DNA from 3 places in the Lysinibacillus sp. FSL K6-3209 genome. Region 2 is predicted to be linked to each of the others. Evidence: riboswitches for the same ligand, from Rfam matches in the RefSeq annotation. Region 2 holds a riboswitch; each other region holds the start of a gene.
The links. Region 2 has a riboswitch for cyclic di-GMP ahead of MHH88_RS19380 (HAMP domain-containing methyl-accepting chemotaxis protein). Riboswitches for the same ligand answer to the same signal wherever they lie in the genome.
Positions count from the first base shown of each region.

Region 1: linked by a shared signal. The riboswitch ahead of MHH88_RS15370 (hypothetical protein) and the one ahead of MHH88_RS19380 (HAMP domain-containing methyl-accepting chemotaxis protein) in region 2 are both predicted to bind cyclic di-GMP.
Region 3: linked by a shared signal. The riboswitch ahead of MHH88_RS17965 (NPCBM/NEW2 domain-containing protein) and the one ahead of MHH88_RS19380 (HAMP domain-containing methyl-accepting chemotaxis protein) in region 2 are both predicted to bind cyclic di-GMP.

Region 1 is NZ_CP150264.1:3,145,956-3,151,998, reverse strand. It holds gene MHH88_RS15375 (valine--tRNA ligase) at 140-2,785, shown strand; cyclic di-GMP riboswitch class I at 2,910-3,011, shown strand; gene MHH88_RS15370 (hypothetical protein) at 3,099-3,500, shown strand; gene MHH88_RS15365 (folylpolyglutamate synthase/dihydrofolate synthase family protein) at 3,642-4,934, shown strand; gene MHH88_RS15360 (folylpolyglutamate synthase/dihydrofolate synthase family protein) at 4,931-6,043, shown strand, end outside.
Region 2 is NZ_CP150264.1:3,972,421-3,978,463, forward strand. It holds gene MHH88_RS19375 (3-oxoacyl-ACP reductase family protein) at 1-672, opposite strand, end outside; gene MHH88_RS19380 (HAMP domain-containing methyl-accepting chemotaxis protein) at 662-2,410, opposite strand; cyclic di-GMP riboswitch class I at 2,517-2,602, opposite strand; gene MHH88_RS19385 (hypothetical protein) at 2,817-3,011, opposite strand; gene MHH88_RS19390 (DUF1456 family protein) at 3,250-3,747, opposite strand; gene MHH88_RS19395 (alpha/beta-type small acid-soluble spore protein) at 3,942-4,136, shown strand; gene MHH88_RS19400 (MFS transporter) at 4,499-5,764, opposite strand; gene MHH88_RS19405 (methyl-accepting chemotaxis protein) at 5,860-6,043, opposite strand, start outside.
Region 3 is NZ_CP150264.1:3,664,498-3,670,540, forward strand. It holds gene MHH88_RS17955 (ABC transporter permease) at 1-431, opposite strand, end outside; gene MHH88_RS17960 (hypothetical protein) at 673-1,680, opposite strand; cyclic di-GMP riboswitch class I at 1,943-2,029, shown strand; gene MHH88_RS17965 (NPCBM/NEW2 domain-containing protein) at 2,209-6,043, shown strand, end outside.

The DNA of each region.
Region 1 (6,043 bases), 830 kb from region 2:
CATTTTATTAGCGAATAATCCAAAGGCATTTGTCACTGATTTATTTGATGTGAATACACTGGTAAATCAAGACGAGTAATTATGAAGCTTGCCTAAGCGCATAAATGTCAAAAATTATTTCACAACAGGAGGAGTCAATATGACAGAAAACATTTCAATGCCAACGAAATACGATCCGCAGTCTATTGAAACGGGTCGCTATGAATGGTGGCTACAAGGTAAATTTTTTGAAGCGCAACCTGAAAGCGGGAAGGAACCTTATTCAATCGTTATTCCACCACCGAACGTAACAGGGAAATTGCATCTTGGTCATGCATGGGATACAACATTACAAGATATATTAATTCGTATGAAGCGTATGCAAGGTTATGATGCACTTTGGTTACCAGGAATGGACCATGCAGGTATCGCTACACAAGCAAAAGTAGAGGCAAAACTACGTGAAGATAATATTACACGTTATGATTTAGGACGTGAAAAATTCCTGGAAAAAACTTGGGAATGGAAAGAGGAGTACGCTGGGCATATTCGCGCGCAATGGGCGAAGCTTGGCCTTGCATTAGACTACTCTCGTGAACGTTTCACACTCGATAAAGGTTTATCGGATGCCGTTAAAACGGTTTTCGTGCAATTATATGAAAAAGGCTTAATTTATCGTGGGGAGCGTATCATTAACTGGGACCCAGCAGCGAAAACAGCCTTATCGGATATTGAAGTTATCTATCAGGATGTACAAGGTGCATTCTATCATATGAAGTACCCATTAGCAGATGGTTCTGGCTATGTGGAAGTTGCAACGACACGTCCTGAAACAATGCTTGGGGACTCTGGCGTAGCAGTTCACCCGAAAGATGAGCGTTACCAACATTTAATCGGTAAAACGGTTATTTTACCAATCGTGGGCCGTGAAATTCCTATCGTAGCAGATGATTACGTTGATATGGAATTCGGTACAGGTGTAGTAAAAATGACACCAGCTCATGATCCGAACGACTTTGAAGTTGGTAATCGTCATAACTTAGAACGTATTCTGGTAATGAACGAAGATGGCACAATGAATGAACTTGCGGGTAAATACAATGGTATGGATCGTTTTGAATGCCGTAAGCAAATTGTTGCCGATTTACAAGAAGCAGGTGTCCTAATCAATATTGAAGAGCATATGCACTCTGTAGGACATTCTGAACGTTCTGGTGCAGTTGTAGAACCTTATCTTTCAGCACAATGGTTCGTTAAAATGCAACCACTTGCAGATGCCTCTTTAGAACTGCAAAAAGACGAGGAAGGTAAAGTTCACTTCGTTCCATCACGTTTTGAAAACACATATTCTCGTTGGATGGAAAATATCCGTGACTGGTGTATCTCTCGCCAATTATGGTGGGGACACCAAATTCCTGCATGGTATCACAATGAAACAGGTGAAATTTACGTAGGTAAAGAAGCGCCTGCAGACGCAGAAAATTGGACACAGGATGAAGATGTGTTAGATACATGGTTCTCATCAGCACTATGGCCATTTTCTACAATGGGTTGGCCTGACGAGGCAAATGAAGAATATCAACGTTACTATCCAACAAGTACGCTTGTAACAGGATACGATATTATTTTCTTCTGGGTATCTCGAATGATTTTCCAAGGTATTGAATTTACTGGACAACGCCCATTCAAAGATGTATTAATCCACGGATTGGTACGTGATGGCGAAGGACGTAAGATGAGTAAATCACTTGGTAATGGTGTGGACCCAATGGATGTTATTGAGAAATACGGAGCGGATTCACTACGTTATTTCTTAGCAACAGGTTCATCTCCAGGTCAAGATTTACGATATACAACGGAAAAAGTAGAATCTGTTTGGAACTTTGCTAATAAAATTTGGAATGCTTCCCGTTTCGCACTTATGAACATGGATGGAATGACATATGATGAAATCGACTTAACTGGTGAAAAATCAGTAGCCGATAAATGGATTTTAACGCGCTTGAATGAAACAATTGAACGTGTGACTTCATTAGCAGAACGTTATGAGTTTGGTGAAGTAGGTCGTGAACTATATAATTTCATTTGGGATGATTTCTGTTCTTGGTATATTGAAATGGCGAAACTACCGCTGAATGGTGAAGATGAGGCTGCTAAGAAAACAACTCGATCTATATTAGCTTACGTATTAGACCAAACAATGCGTCTATTACATCCGTTTATGCCATTCATCACAGAAGAAATTTGGCAACATTTACCTCATGAAGGTGAGTCAATTACAGTGGCAGCATGGCCTACTGTGCGTACGGATCTTCACTTTGCTGAAGAAGCAGACAATATGAAGCTCCTTATGGATATTATACGTTCGGTGCGTAATATTCGTGCGGAAGTTAACACACCTATGAGCAAAAAAGTACCATTGTTCATTTCTGCTAAAGATAGTGCAACAGTTGCTACTTTGGAAGCGAATAAAGCCTACTTAGAAAAATTCTGTAATCCTGAGACGTTAACAATTGGTGAAGGCTTAGAGGCTCCGAGTCAATCAATGACGGCAGTCGTAACAGGAGCAGAGCTATTCTTACCGCTTGTAGGTCTTATCAATCTAGAAGAAGAAATCGCTCGTCTAGAAAAAGAACTAGAAAAGTGGGCGAAAGAAGTGAAGCTTGTTACTGGTAAGCTGTCCAATGAAAAATTTGTTTCAAAGGCTCCAGAAGCATTAGTAAATGCAGAACGCGAAAAATTAGCGGATTATGAAGAGAAACATGCAGTGGTATTAAAACGTTTAGAAGAATTAAAAAACATGTAATAGCATAGTGATTTGAAGAAACAGCAGATGGCGAAATAGTCATTTGCTGTTTTTCTTTTTATGAATCAAAAGTTATGTATTGAGTTAGGAAAAAATATATAGTATTATCTATTTTAGTTAGTATAATAGATAAAGGCAAACTATCCGAAAGGGTAGGACGCAAAGCCTAGGGTCTAAGGTGAAGAGAAATGAGTATTTTTCAAACTATGATCGCCTGGTTACCATTAAATGAAATTTTTATTTAATTTTATGGCCATTCTATGTCGAGTAGAATGGTCTTTTACTTTGAATGCAAGAATAACGGGGGTTTATTATGTCAGGAAATATTGGAACAATTGTAGTGAAAGTAAACAAAGCTTGTGATGATTTAGATTTTGTGAGCGCTAGGGGCATTATAGAAGCAAATCTTTTAAAGTTATCTGAGGCAAAATATTATCGACTATTAAATGCAAGTGGACGTGTTCTTATTAAGCATATTCTAGCGGATAATAAGGGGCAAAAAGATACGAAGATTTCATTAACACGTACAGATTTACTAGTGATAAATAAGATTAATGAGTATTGTTCAAATTTTGATATTTCGATGCTGAAAAGAACATTAAAAAATTCGTTAGAACTAGTGCAAAGATCCGATGTTCTGCCACTTTTAAATAATGATGCAAAAATAATTTTAGATGATATGGGAGCGCTATTAGGCATCCATCAATTACAATAATTTGTTGTTTATTTGAAAAAAACTAGTTAAAAACACACAAATGATCACTCCTACAGTGGTTTTCTGTGTGTTTTTAAATTTGTATCAGAATTGTTTGTGTGCCAGTCACCCTTTATACTGGAGTGAAAGGGAGTGTTTCTTTTGTTTACTACGATAAAAGCATGTACAGATTTTATTTTTACATTAAAGGCGGTTGATCATAAACGTGAACCTTTAGTCATGATGCGTGAAGTATTGGCGCGTTTAGGAGACCCGCATAACAAGCTGCGCGCTATCCATTTAGCTGGTTCCAATGGCAAGGGATCCACCGTAAATGTACTGAGAGAAATGTTAGAGAATGCGGGATATCGGGTTGGTGCTTTTACTTCACCACATTTAACACGCGTCAATGAACGTATGACCATCAATGGAAAACAAATTCCGGACGAGCAATTTTTACAGTATATGAATAACGTAGCTTCAATTATTGAGGCAAATTATAATGGGGACTATCCAAGTTTTTTTGAGGTCGTCACACTTATTATGTTCCAATATTTCGCAGATGAAGAAGTGGATTTTGCGCTAATTGAAACGGGGCTTGGTGGACGACTAGATGCGACGAATGTCATAACACCACTTGTATCCATTATTACAACGATTTCTTTAGAGCATACGGCCTTTTTAGGCGATACATATGCGAAGATTGCTTTTGAGAAGGCAGGTATTATTAAAGAAGGTGTACCCGTAGTAGTTGGTGTGCAAAATAAAGAAGCACTTGCTACGATTCAAAAGGTTGCACAAGAACGTCAAGCTAGATGTCTGGTTCTAGGGGATGATTTTAACATTGTTGCACAGGAGCAGGAGATGGGCATGCAATCATTCCATTATCACAATGCATATCTTGATCTAACAAATATTCAATTAAAAATGGCAGGAGCGCATCAAATTGCTAATGCGAGTCTAGCTATTACAGCGATGGATATATTACGTGAACAAAGGCTCATTCATTTATCCGAAGAGTCGATGCGGCAAGCGCTACAACATGCACAGTGGGCAGGTCGCTTTGAACAATTCCCTAATAATATTGTATTAGATGGTGCTCATAACTCAGAAGGAACAGCCGCATTGATTCAAACATTACAGAAGGTCTATCCAAATCAACGCTATCGATTTATTTATGCAGCACTTTCTGATAAAGACCATGCCAATAGTATTGCGTTAATGGATGCAGTCGCAACTTCTATAGCTTTTACCCAAATCGGACTGCCCAATGCCATGCCAGCTGAACAGTTAGCGATGCTGTCAACGCATCAAGACAAACAATATAACGAAAATTGGCAAGTGATAGTGAGTGAAGTTATACAACATAAGGACCAACAAGATATTGTCGTGATTACAGGTTCACTGTATTTTATAGCTGAAGTTCGCCAATGGATACAGGAGGGAGCACAATGATTCCTCAGTTCGATGATTATAAGGAAAAATGGGCTTTAACGAGTGATGATGTAATTAAGCCAGGGCTTACAGCGATTGAAGAAGCATTGGCACTTGTAGGGAATCCAGAAAGAACATTGCAAATTGTGCACCTTGCAGGCACGAATGGCAAAGGCTCAACATTAACATTTTTAGAGTCAATTGCGCAGGAACATGGCTTAAAAGTAGGCAAGTTCATGTCTCCATGTATTTTGAATGTGCATGACCAAATTCAAGTAATGCAACAACCTATTTCAGCACTAGAGATGGATCGCGTTTTTCAACAAATGAAAAATGCGGGGCTTAGCGGTAAACTAACGGATTTCGAACTATTAACAGTCGCTGCATTTTTGCATTTTGTCCATTGTGATGTCGATATTGCATTAATCGAAGCGGGTATGGGGGGCTTACTAGATAGTACGAATGTAGTGCAACCTATTGTCTCGATTATTCCGAGTATAGCGCTAGAGCATACAAAATTTTTAGGTCCGACTATTGAAAGCATTGCACAGCATAAAGCAGGGATTATTAAACAGCATCGACCAGTTGTCATCGGGGATTTACCTTGGGAAGCAAAGAACATTATTGAGAGAGAAGCTAATGCAAAGCAAGCACCTGTTCTAGAGCTGAACAAGCAATTTCATATTGGGCGGATGCATGACTATGAGAACTATAAAAATGATACTATGGACTTACATATCACAAATCTTACACGTCATATGAAAGGACCTCATCAAGCGAATAATATGGCATTAGCCATTACTGCATTTTTGGAAGTCGCTGCTGCGCTAAATGTAGCAATCAACGTGGCAAGTATACGCCAAGGTATTAAAATGGCAAGCATTTTAGGACGATTTGAAGAGGTGTTGCCATATATTATTTTTGATGGTGCGCATAATCCAGCTAGTGCAGAAAAATTGGTAGAAACGGTTCGCCAAGCGTTTCCTAATGAGTCGATTACCTTTGTTGTCGGCATATTAGGTGATAAGGATGTAAAAGGCGTTTTGCAGTACTTAGAGCAAATTAGTGAGACATTTTATTTTGTTGATTTTGATAATCCGCGTGCGATGTCAGCAAAAGATATGTTGGCA
Region 2 (6,043 bases):
TACACTTTTTGCGATTTCCTCAGGCTGTGCCAAGCGTTTTAATGGATACTTTGCGGATTCCTCTTCAATATAGTTCTCTCCAAATTCTTGTAGGATATCTGTGAGTGTCCCACTAGGAGCTACAGCGTTTACTAATATGTTGGGCGCTAATTCTCTTGCCAAAGCTTTTGTAAATGCATTAATGCCGCCTTTTGCAGCTGAGTAATGCGTAAACTCTTCACAACCTAAACTACCAATATCTGAAGAAATATTAATAATCTTGCCTTTGTTTCTTTCCTTCATTCGTTTCGCTGCTTCTCGGCAATTATAAAAACATCCATAAAGATGTACTTTAATCATTCTGTCCCATTGTTCGTCTGTTAAATCTAGCACGCTAGAAGCTTGGGCAAATCCTGCATTATTGACAAGAATATCAATCTGCCCTAGATGCTTGTCCATGTATCGGAACATGTCCTGTACTTGATGAGAGTCTGATACATCAGCACGGTATTTATAAGCACGCACACCTAGTTTTTCAGCCTGTGCTCGCACTTCTTCTGCTTCTTGATCGTCACCAATATAGTTAATGAATACATTGGCACCTTGTTTTGCGAATGCAAGTGCAATTGCTTTTCCGATGCCCTTACTAGAACCCGTAATCAGAACATTTTTTTCTGTTAAATTATTTTCCATTTTCATCATTCTCCAATTTGAATTTTGCTACAAGTGCTTGTAATTCTTGTGCTGTTATTCCTAAAGAAGAAGAAGCCTCTTTCACTTCTTGCATCGTCGTTAATTGTTCCTGTGTCGCTTTTGAGACATTAGATGAAAACTCTGATGAAAGCTCCGATGATTGTTTAATGTTATTTACAGACGCCGCAACTTCTTCCGATGAAGCAGAAATTTGCTGAGAAGCTGCTGAAATTTCACGAATTTGACTTGCGACTTCTTCCGATGATGTAAGAATTTCTTTAAAGATTTCCCCTACTTCATCTGTATATTCCATACCAGTTTTTACATCTGCTTTTCCTTTTTCCATCACGACAATGGAAGCATTTGAATCGGATTGAATCGTACTAATAAGATTATAAATTTCTGTTGCTGATTGGGATGATTGTTCTGCCAACCTTCTCACTTCATCTGCTACAACTGCAAACCCTTTACCATGTTCTCCTGCTCTTGCTGCTTCAATAGCCGCGTTTAGAGCAAGTAGGTTAGTTTGATCCGCAATTGCTGTAATAAGACTCACAATATCGCTAATTTTATTCGTATTAACATGTAAGCCATTAATCGTTTTGCCAATTTGTTCTACTGAACCATTAATTAGCTCCATTTGGGATATAACTTGTTGCACGACTTTATCTCCACGTTCAGATGCAAGAGACGCTGCTATAGATGATTCGGCAGCTGTATTTGCTGAATCGGCTATTTGTTGAATTCCTGTTGCTGTTTCCTCCATAGCTGCAGCAGTTTCTTCTGTCATCACCATAGCTGCTTCTGCATTCTCATTTATACGTCTCATATCCTTTGCAATATCGGTAGAACTGTTATACGACTCTCCTGCATTGACAGTTAACTGACTTGCAGCTGAAGAAACATGATTAGAAGTATTTCTAATATTTAAAATAATATGTTGTAAATTGGTAACCATCGTTTGAATTGATTGCGATAAATTCCCTATTTCATCTTTCGTAATTTCTAATTCAACATGATGCAATTCACCATTTGCCACTTGATTTGCAACATCGACTACTTTCTTAAGAGGCTTTAATAGTCGATCGATAATTATGTAAAGTAAAATTAGTAAAATAATTAAACCAACAACTGCGATTGCAATTTGTTTTGTCATGCTTGTTTTGATGATCGTATTTATGTAATCTGCGGAATAATCAATACCTAACAAAGCAATTATTTTGCCATTATCATCTTTAATAGGGGTAAATACTGTTCTCCAAGCACCATATTGATCTTCGAATACGTTCGTTACTTCAGACTGATTATTGTCAATTGCACGCTTAGCTGTTGCTACATGTTCATCTGCTAACTCTTCGAAAATCTCACCAGCTTCATATACCTCATTCAAGTTGGATGTATACCCTATCGGATTAACACCTTTATCTTTCATATCCCAAATATAACTCCAGCTCATTATCCCTTGCTCTTCTTGGATCATGTCTAGCTGTTTTTGGAGATTTTTAAAATCGGGATTACTTTCCCCTTTTTCAGTTAATAAATGTTTAATCTGATCACTATCGAGATTCATAGCTGTCAATATACCAACACTTTTTAACTCTTGTTCCAAATCTACATTCATTCTTTTATTTAGCTCACTAATACTTTGTGTTGTGATGATAGAAATCAACAGTAAAACAATAATAGAAACTGTAAGTAATAATTTGTTTTTCAATGAAACATTTTTTAAAAATTGCATTGATAGTTCCTCCTCTTTATATTTTATAGGTCAAAAAAAAATAACCTATTTCAAAAGAAATAGGTTATTAAAGATAAAAAACAATAAATCCCAATAACGACTAATCTTTTGCAACCCAGCCGTCATAGCGCCATCTGCCTTAGACCTGTAGCTTTGCGTCTCTACCTTTCAGTAGATTTGCCCTTATTTCTCCTCAAATTAACATAATAGTAAAAAATAATCAATATAGCTTACGAAAATACTATTTCGTCCATGCTCTTATTTTACTACTTCTGTACAAACAATGAAATAATTACTATGTAAAAATATTCTTTTTTATTGTAAAAAAAATAAGCAGCGACAACGTAAACATACGTTATTGCTGCTTAAATTTCTGATAAACACTTACCCCTAAATGTTTATTCAATTATGCAAGTTGTGTTACGAGTAAGACGGATGGAATAAAGGATAATGCAAAAACGCACATATACCATACAGAAGTACGGCGTAATGAAAAACGAACTTTTTTGCGTTCTGCGTAAAAAATGTCTAACATAACAGCAACTATTAATGGAATACTAATGCAAGAAATAGCAATTAAAATAAGATCAAAAAATATCATAAAAAGCACCCCTCTGTTCATGAACATTTCTTTTCCCTTTGTGACAACTTTGTGTCAATTTAATTGTACACAATTCCGTCACATTTATCAACAGTTAAAAGAAAATAATGGTGATTTTACAATTTATTTTTTATTGCTTTCATTTATATTATGTATTTCATCATCCAATACAAACAAAGGCGGGACGCTTACTGTAAGTAAGCATCCCACCACAATTCACTATAAAGAAAATTAATACTTAATCTCTATATTTATATGTTAACCCTTTTAAAAAGTTTCTCACAAAGCGATCGCCACATTCTTTATAATTGCGGTGACTAGGATTTCTTAAAATCGCACCTAGCTCACCTTTCGATACTGTTACGCCACCTTCATATAAGATATCAAGCATATCTTCCGTTGTTAAAGCCATTGCAATTTTTACTTTTTTCAAAAGCATATTATTCGGACTTTCTTTCCCTGTAACCGGTGGTGGTCCTTCTTGTTGACCTTGTTTTGATTGTTGAGGGCCACGTTTAAATGTAATTAAACCATTTAAAAATACCTCTACCATTTTATTATTACATTTAATGTAATTCTCTGGGATATCTTCTTCATCATCTTTAATTTTGATAAGCATGTTTAATACATCCTCTTTTGTGTATTTCATGCCGCCCAGCTTAAAAATTTCTACCATATCCGTATTTTTAATATCTAGTGCATATCGTAAACGAATCAAAATATCATTATTCGTCATCTCAAAACCTCCTTGATTTTCTTGCAAAACCTTAATTTAAAAGAGCCAGGCTTTATTATAACAGAGTAAAATGTATTTTTAGCTAGCTTTGTGATTATTCCTCATCTATAGTATCTAGATTGCACATTTCCTTGTTTTTAAATGTATGAAAATCAAACTGCCGACCATTCTAATAGCACAAGGAGGTGAGAAAAATGGCTAATAAAAATCGAAGTTCCAATAAACTTCAAGTTCCTGGTGTACAAGAAGCTGTTAATCAAATGAAATATGAAATCGCACAAGAGTTCGGCGTACAACTTGGGCCAGATGCTTCTTCTCGCGCGAACGGTTCCGTAGGTGGAGAAATCACGAAACGACTTGTAGAAATGGCTGAAAAAAGACAAAAATAAATAAAAGGTGCCAGGCACTAAAACAATTCAGAATTGTTTTAGTACCTGGCACTTACTTTCTTGCTCCTTTTATCATGACGAAGATGAATGCTAATAAAAGAATAAGTAATGCACCTATAATTACGTATCCGACCATACTTGTTATTCCCAAAACACTAATACTCCTTCCATACGTAAAGCGGAACGAAAAATTCCCCAATATAGAACCGCTATATTTCCACTTTAGTTTACTTATTTAAAATACCCTTCTACTTCTATTTCTTCAACTAAACTGCTCTATTAGTATAATAAATTCAACGACTACAGCTTTCTATTCATTCACAGTAATTTCATTTTTTCCGATAAACACAATTTATAAACTTTTAATTATAGATTGTATCTTTAGCGCTTCGCTTTTCCTTAAAGTACAGCACACCAAACAAACCAATGATGGAGAAAAGAACTGGCACAATAAAGCCATAGTAGTAGCCATCATCTACGTAACCTGAAACAGATTGAAAATGATCTAATAAATAACCAAAAATAATGGGTAGCAAAACGGCACTTAAAAAGCCTCCCGTATTGGCAAATCCAGAAACTACGCCCGCTTCGTGTAAAGGGAAAGATTGCCGTACAGCAGCAAAAGTTAATGCACTTGCCCCGTATCCAAAGCCGATAATAAAAAATAGTACTAACAGCAAGAAAAAAGCTGGATGTCCATTGCATATAAGAAACGTACACCAACTAAGTAAAACAATACTATGCACGACAATATAGGGCCTTTTAATGGTATCTAGCTTGCTAGCCAGCCAACTAGTTAGAGGAGCTCCGATTAGTGCCCCTATAAGACCAACCATAATCAATTGGCTTGCATCCGAACGTGTCATTTCATATAAAGTCATACCGTATGGTACAGCCCAGGAACTGATAAATCCTACATAACCCCCTACTACACCAAAATGACAAAAAAATAGAGCCCATGCTTGCGGATTTGAAAATATTCTTTTCAGTAAAACGGATGTTTTATCACGTTGTTCTTCATCGGTTACAAAAACTTGCTCGTTGATAAAGCGTGTTTTAGGCTTTTTGACAAGTACAAAATAAAGGACAAAGCCACACAAGCTTAATAGTAGTCCTGCGCTACAAAAAGCCATCCGCCAACCTAGTAAATCAATCCACGTGGAGAAGGGGACTGTCGCCAATAAAAACCCTAGACTCCCAGTCATACCTGCCAGACCAATTAACCGTACAAACTCCTTACGATGAAACCATTGTGCCAAAATTAGCACCATATTAACCCAAATCGTTGCATCTCCTAGACCGGTCAGTATTCTCGAAAAAAATAGCATGAGTTCATGGGTGCTAAGGCTATAAATGATTGTACCTAACCCTGTAAGTGTCGCCCCTAAAATTAAAAAAGTATTTGGACCGTACCGATCAGCCAATATCCCCATTGGTACTTGTAAGCTTGTATATACAAAAAATTGGATACTTGTTAACAAGCCAATCGTTGCTGCCGTTACCTGAAAATCGCTCATTAATTGGTCTGTAATTAATCCTGGCGCTGTGCGTTGACTCGCCATTAACAAATAAGTAAACAATACAACAACAAATACAACCCATCTGTATCTGCTATTTTGTTTGTCCATGGATATCTACTCCCATTAGCTTTTACTAGAATATATGAAAGAGTGCCAGACACTAAAACAATTTTGAATTGTTTTAGTGTCTGGCACCGATTTCTCTATATTTTTAAGCTGACAAGGTTTCCTGCTTCTTGCACTAATTTATCCATTGTACTTAATTCGTCATCGCTAATTTCAACTAACTCTTCAAACATTTCCACAGATTCACGCGAAATGAAAGAAATGTCTCTCATTGCCACCATGATTTGTTGAGAGCTTGAAGATAATTCTTCTGTACTTGCA
Region 3 (6,043 bases), 310 kb from region 2:
TTGTTTGTTACTGTATCGCCTATCTGTATACCTTTATCCTTTAATGAGCTATCTAAAATAATTTCTTCATGTTTAACATTTGCAAATAACGGCGAGTCGGTAGCTGTTACAAATGCCACGCTTTGCTGCTTCCCTGCCTTATCATTAATAAAGCCCATTTGAATAGAAAAGGCGACAGCATCTTTTTGTTTGCTTAAAATTTCATCTTGGGTACTGCTATCTATTCTAGAAAGATTATATGTTTCATCTGCATCTTCGTTCATGTAAAACTGCCCCGCTGGTAAATCTTTAATAAGCGCAGCATTGTCTTGCGATAATCCATTTGCCAAACCCGAAATAATAAAGGTTAATAAACTCACCAGAAAAACAATCGAACCTAAAATCACAAATCGTACTTTATTTTTCTTCATTTCTTTTAAAGCCAGGTTCATTTTAAACCCCTCCTATTTCTTTTTACATTCTTAGAATAAAGAGTCAACATGAACACAACATGAACTGAACATGAACGGAAGATGAACTAAACATTACAGTTGAACATCGCTGCCGCTTCCTACTCAAACAAACATAAAAAACCTTCTACGCATAATGACGTAGAAGATTTTTTAAATGGGGATGGAAGCTCGTTTACCGCAGTAAAGCTAAACGGCTAGAATAACGCTCCTAAAAGAATCGTTACAAGTAATGTTTTTGAATTACTCGCATTAATTTATTGGCATTTTCTTCACTAATTGAGAACATCGTTTGTCTAAAGTTAAAACCTTGTCCACAAATAGTTTTCATTTCTGAAGCGCTTAACGGACGCTTTAATATACAAAAATCTTGTAAAGGTGTATTTGTCTCTGCATTAGCATAGCCATTATAATCTTGCTTGTTATATTTACCCGAACCTTTTCCGTATCCTACAATTCCAGCGCCGCTTTTATAAAGGAATACAATATCGCCCTTTTGAATCTTTTCTATTTTTTCTTGCCATCCTTTATGATAAGCCGCTGCTTTCATTCCAGTTAACATTTCGTCTGTCGTTAGTGGATTATTGTTATGATTCGTGTTTAAAACGTAGGCGCTACTCTCATATTCTAAATAACTTTCAATTGGAGAATACATATTAAACTCAATATAATGTTCACCATTCACTTCAAATATCCAGTAGACAATGGCATCAATAGTCAAACCGTTCTTCTTCCAATAAATAATTGCTTCTACCGTTTGTTGGTCTAAGCCATTTGTCATCACAATGAAATGTTGTTTATTATTAAACATCTCTTGGGTAATTTGATTACTTGCGTCTTTACCAAAATACTCTTTATGAGCATCCATTAACGATATATTGCCTTGGCTATATTTAAGGTATTTTTCATTGAGCTCATCGTAACTACTATTGCCGAATAATTGACCATATCTTAATACTTGTAACAAATTCTCTTGATTTGAACCCCATCTTTTCAATTCAAATATGTATAAATCGCCATCTTTATCAACAGCTAAAATATCGGGTTCTTCTTGTCTTGGACGCTCGTTAAATATTGTCATTAAATCTTTACTAGAAATAAAATCTTGCAGATGGTTAGATACTAACCTTTCTAAATCCTTTTCTTTCCAGCCAATCGCATCAAGACTCACTCTTTTAACCTTTTCATAATCCCATGAGGACTTATTTAATTTATATAACATGTAGACCATTTCCTTTCATTAATAGTATCAAATATATTATTCCACCTATTGTAAATATTTTCAATATCAGTACCCATGACATAAGTAGTTTACAGATAAACCATCTTTCTCTTACTAAAGTCTTTTACACATAACAATCGAACCACCATTAAATGACATTATTTTTCACCCCATAAAAAAACTCGCCCATTTTACCCGAATTAAAGGTGGTAAAATATAGTGCGAATTGTACTTTGGCAATAATTTTCCTTATGCTATTCTTTATTGTAGAAAATTTAATAGGCAAACCTAAAGAAATTTAGGGACGCAAAGCTATAGGGACTAAGGTTTTAAATAACTATGTCTGCCAGTTGCCGAAGAGTACATACTACTTTTTGTTTAGTAAGGACGTAACATACAACCCACAGAATATAATTTATAAAAGGCATTTTTCTGTATGTGGGATTTTTTATGATTGCCTTATTTGAAATAAAGCTACTCTTTTTTGAGTAGCTTTTTTATGTACTCTGTAGGAAAAATGCATAAGGAGGAATATAGATGAAAGTAGTAAAGATTGTAACAGTGTCTGCCCTTGCTTTAAATTTAGTCGGTGGTCCAATGAATGTTTTAGCGGCTGAAAATCCAAATGGAGACATCATTAGAACTTCAACCGAAGCTCGTACTATTTATTCCATCGCTTCGGTGAAAAAATTTGAATTGTACGGAACAGATATTTTAAAAGCATACGATGACGTATTTAAAATGGCAAAATCAAACATTCAATCGATTACGAACAACGGCGGAAAATATGGAAGTTCTACTATAGATAAAGCGATTGATGGTGATATGAACAGCCATTGGGAAACAGGGAAACCAAATAGTACCTCCTTCACAAATGAAGTGATCATTCAGTTCCATGAAGCATCTACATTAAATCGAATTGTCTATGCAGCTCGTCAATCTTCTACAAAAGGGAAAGGCTTTGCACAGCAGTTTGAAATTTATAGCTCCACTACAGATACAGACGATGATTTTACACTCGTTTCATCAGGACAATATACAGGTTCTACAGGAGATATTGTCGAAATCCAATTCAACCCTACAAAATTTAAACGACTAAAATTTGTTTTTACGAAAGCAAATCAAGATTGGGCAAGTGCATCCGAGTTTCAATTTTATAAAGAAGATTCTGTCTCTGACAAAATGGCGACACTCTTTACAGATAATACAATGAGCGCTGTAAGTGACAAATTCAACACCATAGATGCTATCAATCAATTAGAAGTCGAAGCCCAAGGCCACCCCTTCTACGCACAATTCAAAGAAGATATTGACAATGCGAAAGCACTGCTAAGCAATGAAAAAATTACAGCGACCACTGCACTAACTTCGTCATTTAGCCATTATGCCAACGAAGCGTATTCAACGCGATTTAGAATGGATAAGGCTAACATCAAAGAAATTACCAACAATGGCGGACACTATGCGAGCGCCGTTATCAAAAATGCTATCGATGGCGATGTTCATACATATTGGGAAACAAATAGAAGCAACACAGCTACATTCTCAAATGAAGTAGAAGTTGAATTTATAGAACCTGTTACTTTAAATCGTATTATTTATGGAGCAAGACCTTCTGACCGTAAAGGCTTTGCCGAGGAATTTGAAATTTACGCTTCCCAAACATCAAAAGGCGATACCTATGAACTTGTGTCAACAGGTAAACACAATATGGTCGCAGGATTAGTAGAGGCAAAATTTGCAACGACGACATTTAAACGGGTGAAATTTAAATTCACTAAATCCAATCAAAATTGGGCAACGCTTTCTGAATTCGCCTTCTATAAAGAAGATGCATTAGACGATAAAATGGCGCAGTTATTTACTGACGGAACGATGAATACAGTTTCCCCTGCATTCAACAGCATCGAACATATTAACGCATTAGAAGAAGAAGCGAAAACACATCCACTATATGCTACTTATAAAGACAATATCGAATTAGCCAAAAAAATACTTAACGGTGAAGTGGTTACAGAAGGAAGAATTATAGTAGCCGAGCAACACGGGGATATGGTCAAACATGCCAATCAACAATTGAAATTCGGCTTCGGTAACAATTTACAACCAACTGGCCTTGCTGCCCAACCGGGTGATCAAATTACCGTTTACGTTGACGCATCATCAACTGGTCCGTTACCACGCTTGGCATTTTCACAACAAGAAGGTGCTTGGAATAGTTGGCGACAAGGTGTCAGCTTAAAAGTCGGTAAAAACGTCATTACTGTTCCTGCCATCCCTAAAACTTCTTATAATAAGAAGGCCGTTACACCTGGTGGCACAATCTATATTGAAAATCCTTATACAGCGGAACAGCAAGGTAAAGCACCGACCTTAAGATTCGAAGGTGTTGAGAGAATTCCATTTGCAACAAAGTCTACAAACGTAGAGGAGTTCAAACAATTTTTAATCGACTATAAGAAAAAAATTGATGAAGATATAGCGAAGCATCCAAATGTTGAAGATCGCAAAGTGCTTGATATTGTAGAAGTCGTTGGTGACCATTTATTTTGGACAGGTACTGCAACAGGTGCTTACAAAACCTATATAGAAAATGGCTACAGCCCGCTCCAAACCATTGAATCATATAATCGCCTTATGGACGAATTATTTAAATATTACGGTTTAGACGGACGTAGTGAAAAACATGATCCAAAACTAATAAGAGAAAACGTACGACTCGCACAGCCTTATGCGTACATGTATGCAGCTGGCGATCATATTGGCACACTCGATGATGTTGTGGCTGATATTTTAGTTCCGTTAGAAAAAAAAGGCGGTTCTTGGGGCCTTATCCATGAAATCGGTCACCGTATGGATATAGGTGTACGAACAATCGGCGAAGTAACAAACAATATGCTTCCACAGCATATGTCAGCACTTTACGGGAAAATCGATGGACGCATTCCATATGAAACGAACGTTTATAAAAACGTACTGAAAGAAAACACAAAAGATTATAACGATCAAGGTTTGTTTGAAAAACTAGCCGTTTACTGGCAACTTGAAATGTATAGCCCTGGCTATTGGGGAAAATTAAACGCTCTTTACCGCGAAAAAAATGTGACACTAACAGATGGTGAACGTTCTAAACAACAATACTTAGTCGAGTTTTCTTCTGAAGCTCTTGGTTTAGATTTAAGTGAACACTTTGCTCGTCATGGCTTTGTTGTAACGGACGAAACAAGAGCAAAAACAAGTAAGTATCCAAAACCAGATAAAAAAATATGGTATTTAAATAATAGCGCGGTCGACTATAAAGGGAATGGTTTGAAAGGAAAAGCAGTAAACGTAACATTGGCCTCAAACCAAGCTGCTAAAACAAATACGCTCTATTTATCCGTTGATAAAGAAAAGCAAGATGACTTTTTAGGTTATGAAATTTTTAGAGATAATGAATTAATCGGCTTTACAAGCACTCAACAATTTATCGATCAACATATCGATAGTACAAAAAATTACACGTACAAGGTTGTTGGCTATGATAAACAATTAAATACACTTCAACCAGTAGAAGTAAAGGCATTTACCCCTACCCTATCTATTGAAAATAAGGTTACAGTCAAGCTACATCAAACATTCGATCCAATGGATTATGTTAAAGCAATTTCCTATAATGGCAAAGATATCACGAATACGGTCGTTATTAAATCGAATACAGTGGATACGACAAAAAAAGGAATCTATGAAGTTGTCTATGAAATCAACGATGAAGGCATCCAAGAAACAAAAACTATGACTGTCAATGTCGTAAGTGATATGCAGTATATTTCTGATATGACAGCTACCTCTGCCAAAGTAGGTTGGGGTTCATTACAAAAAGATAAATCTGTTGCAGGTGACACTATTACGTTATTAAGACAAGGTGTTGAGGCAACGTATGCCAAAGGACTCGGTGCACACGCAAACTCAGAAATCGTATATAACATAGATGGTAAAGGCTTTACCTTCTTTGAAAGTTACATCGGTATTGATCAAGTTTCAAAAGGCAAAGCTTCATCTGCCACGTTTGAAGTTTGGGTCGATGGTGAGAAAAAATTTGCCAGTGATGTATTCAAAGCAAACACAGATCACGGCTACATCCATATCCCTGTTACAGGAGCAAAGGAAGTAAAGCTCATTACAACAGATGCCAATGATAGTGGTAATTCTTCAGACCATACGATTTGGGCTGATGCTAAGTTCGGTAAAGACTCGAGTCAACCTACTTTAACGCTACCTGAAGATTTGACGATGGTGAAATTAAACAGTGATTTCGATTTATTAAGCGATGTAACAGCAACTGATATCGAAGACGGTGATGTCAGTAATCAAATCCTAGTCACTGCCAACG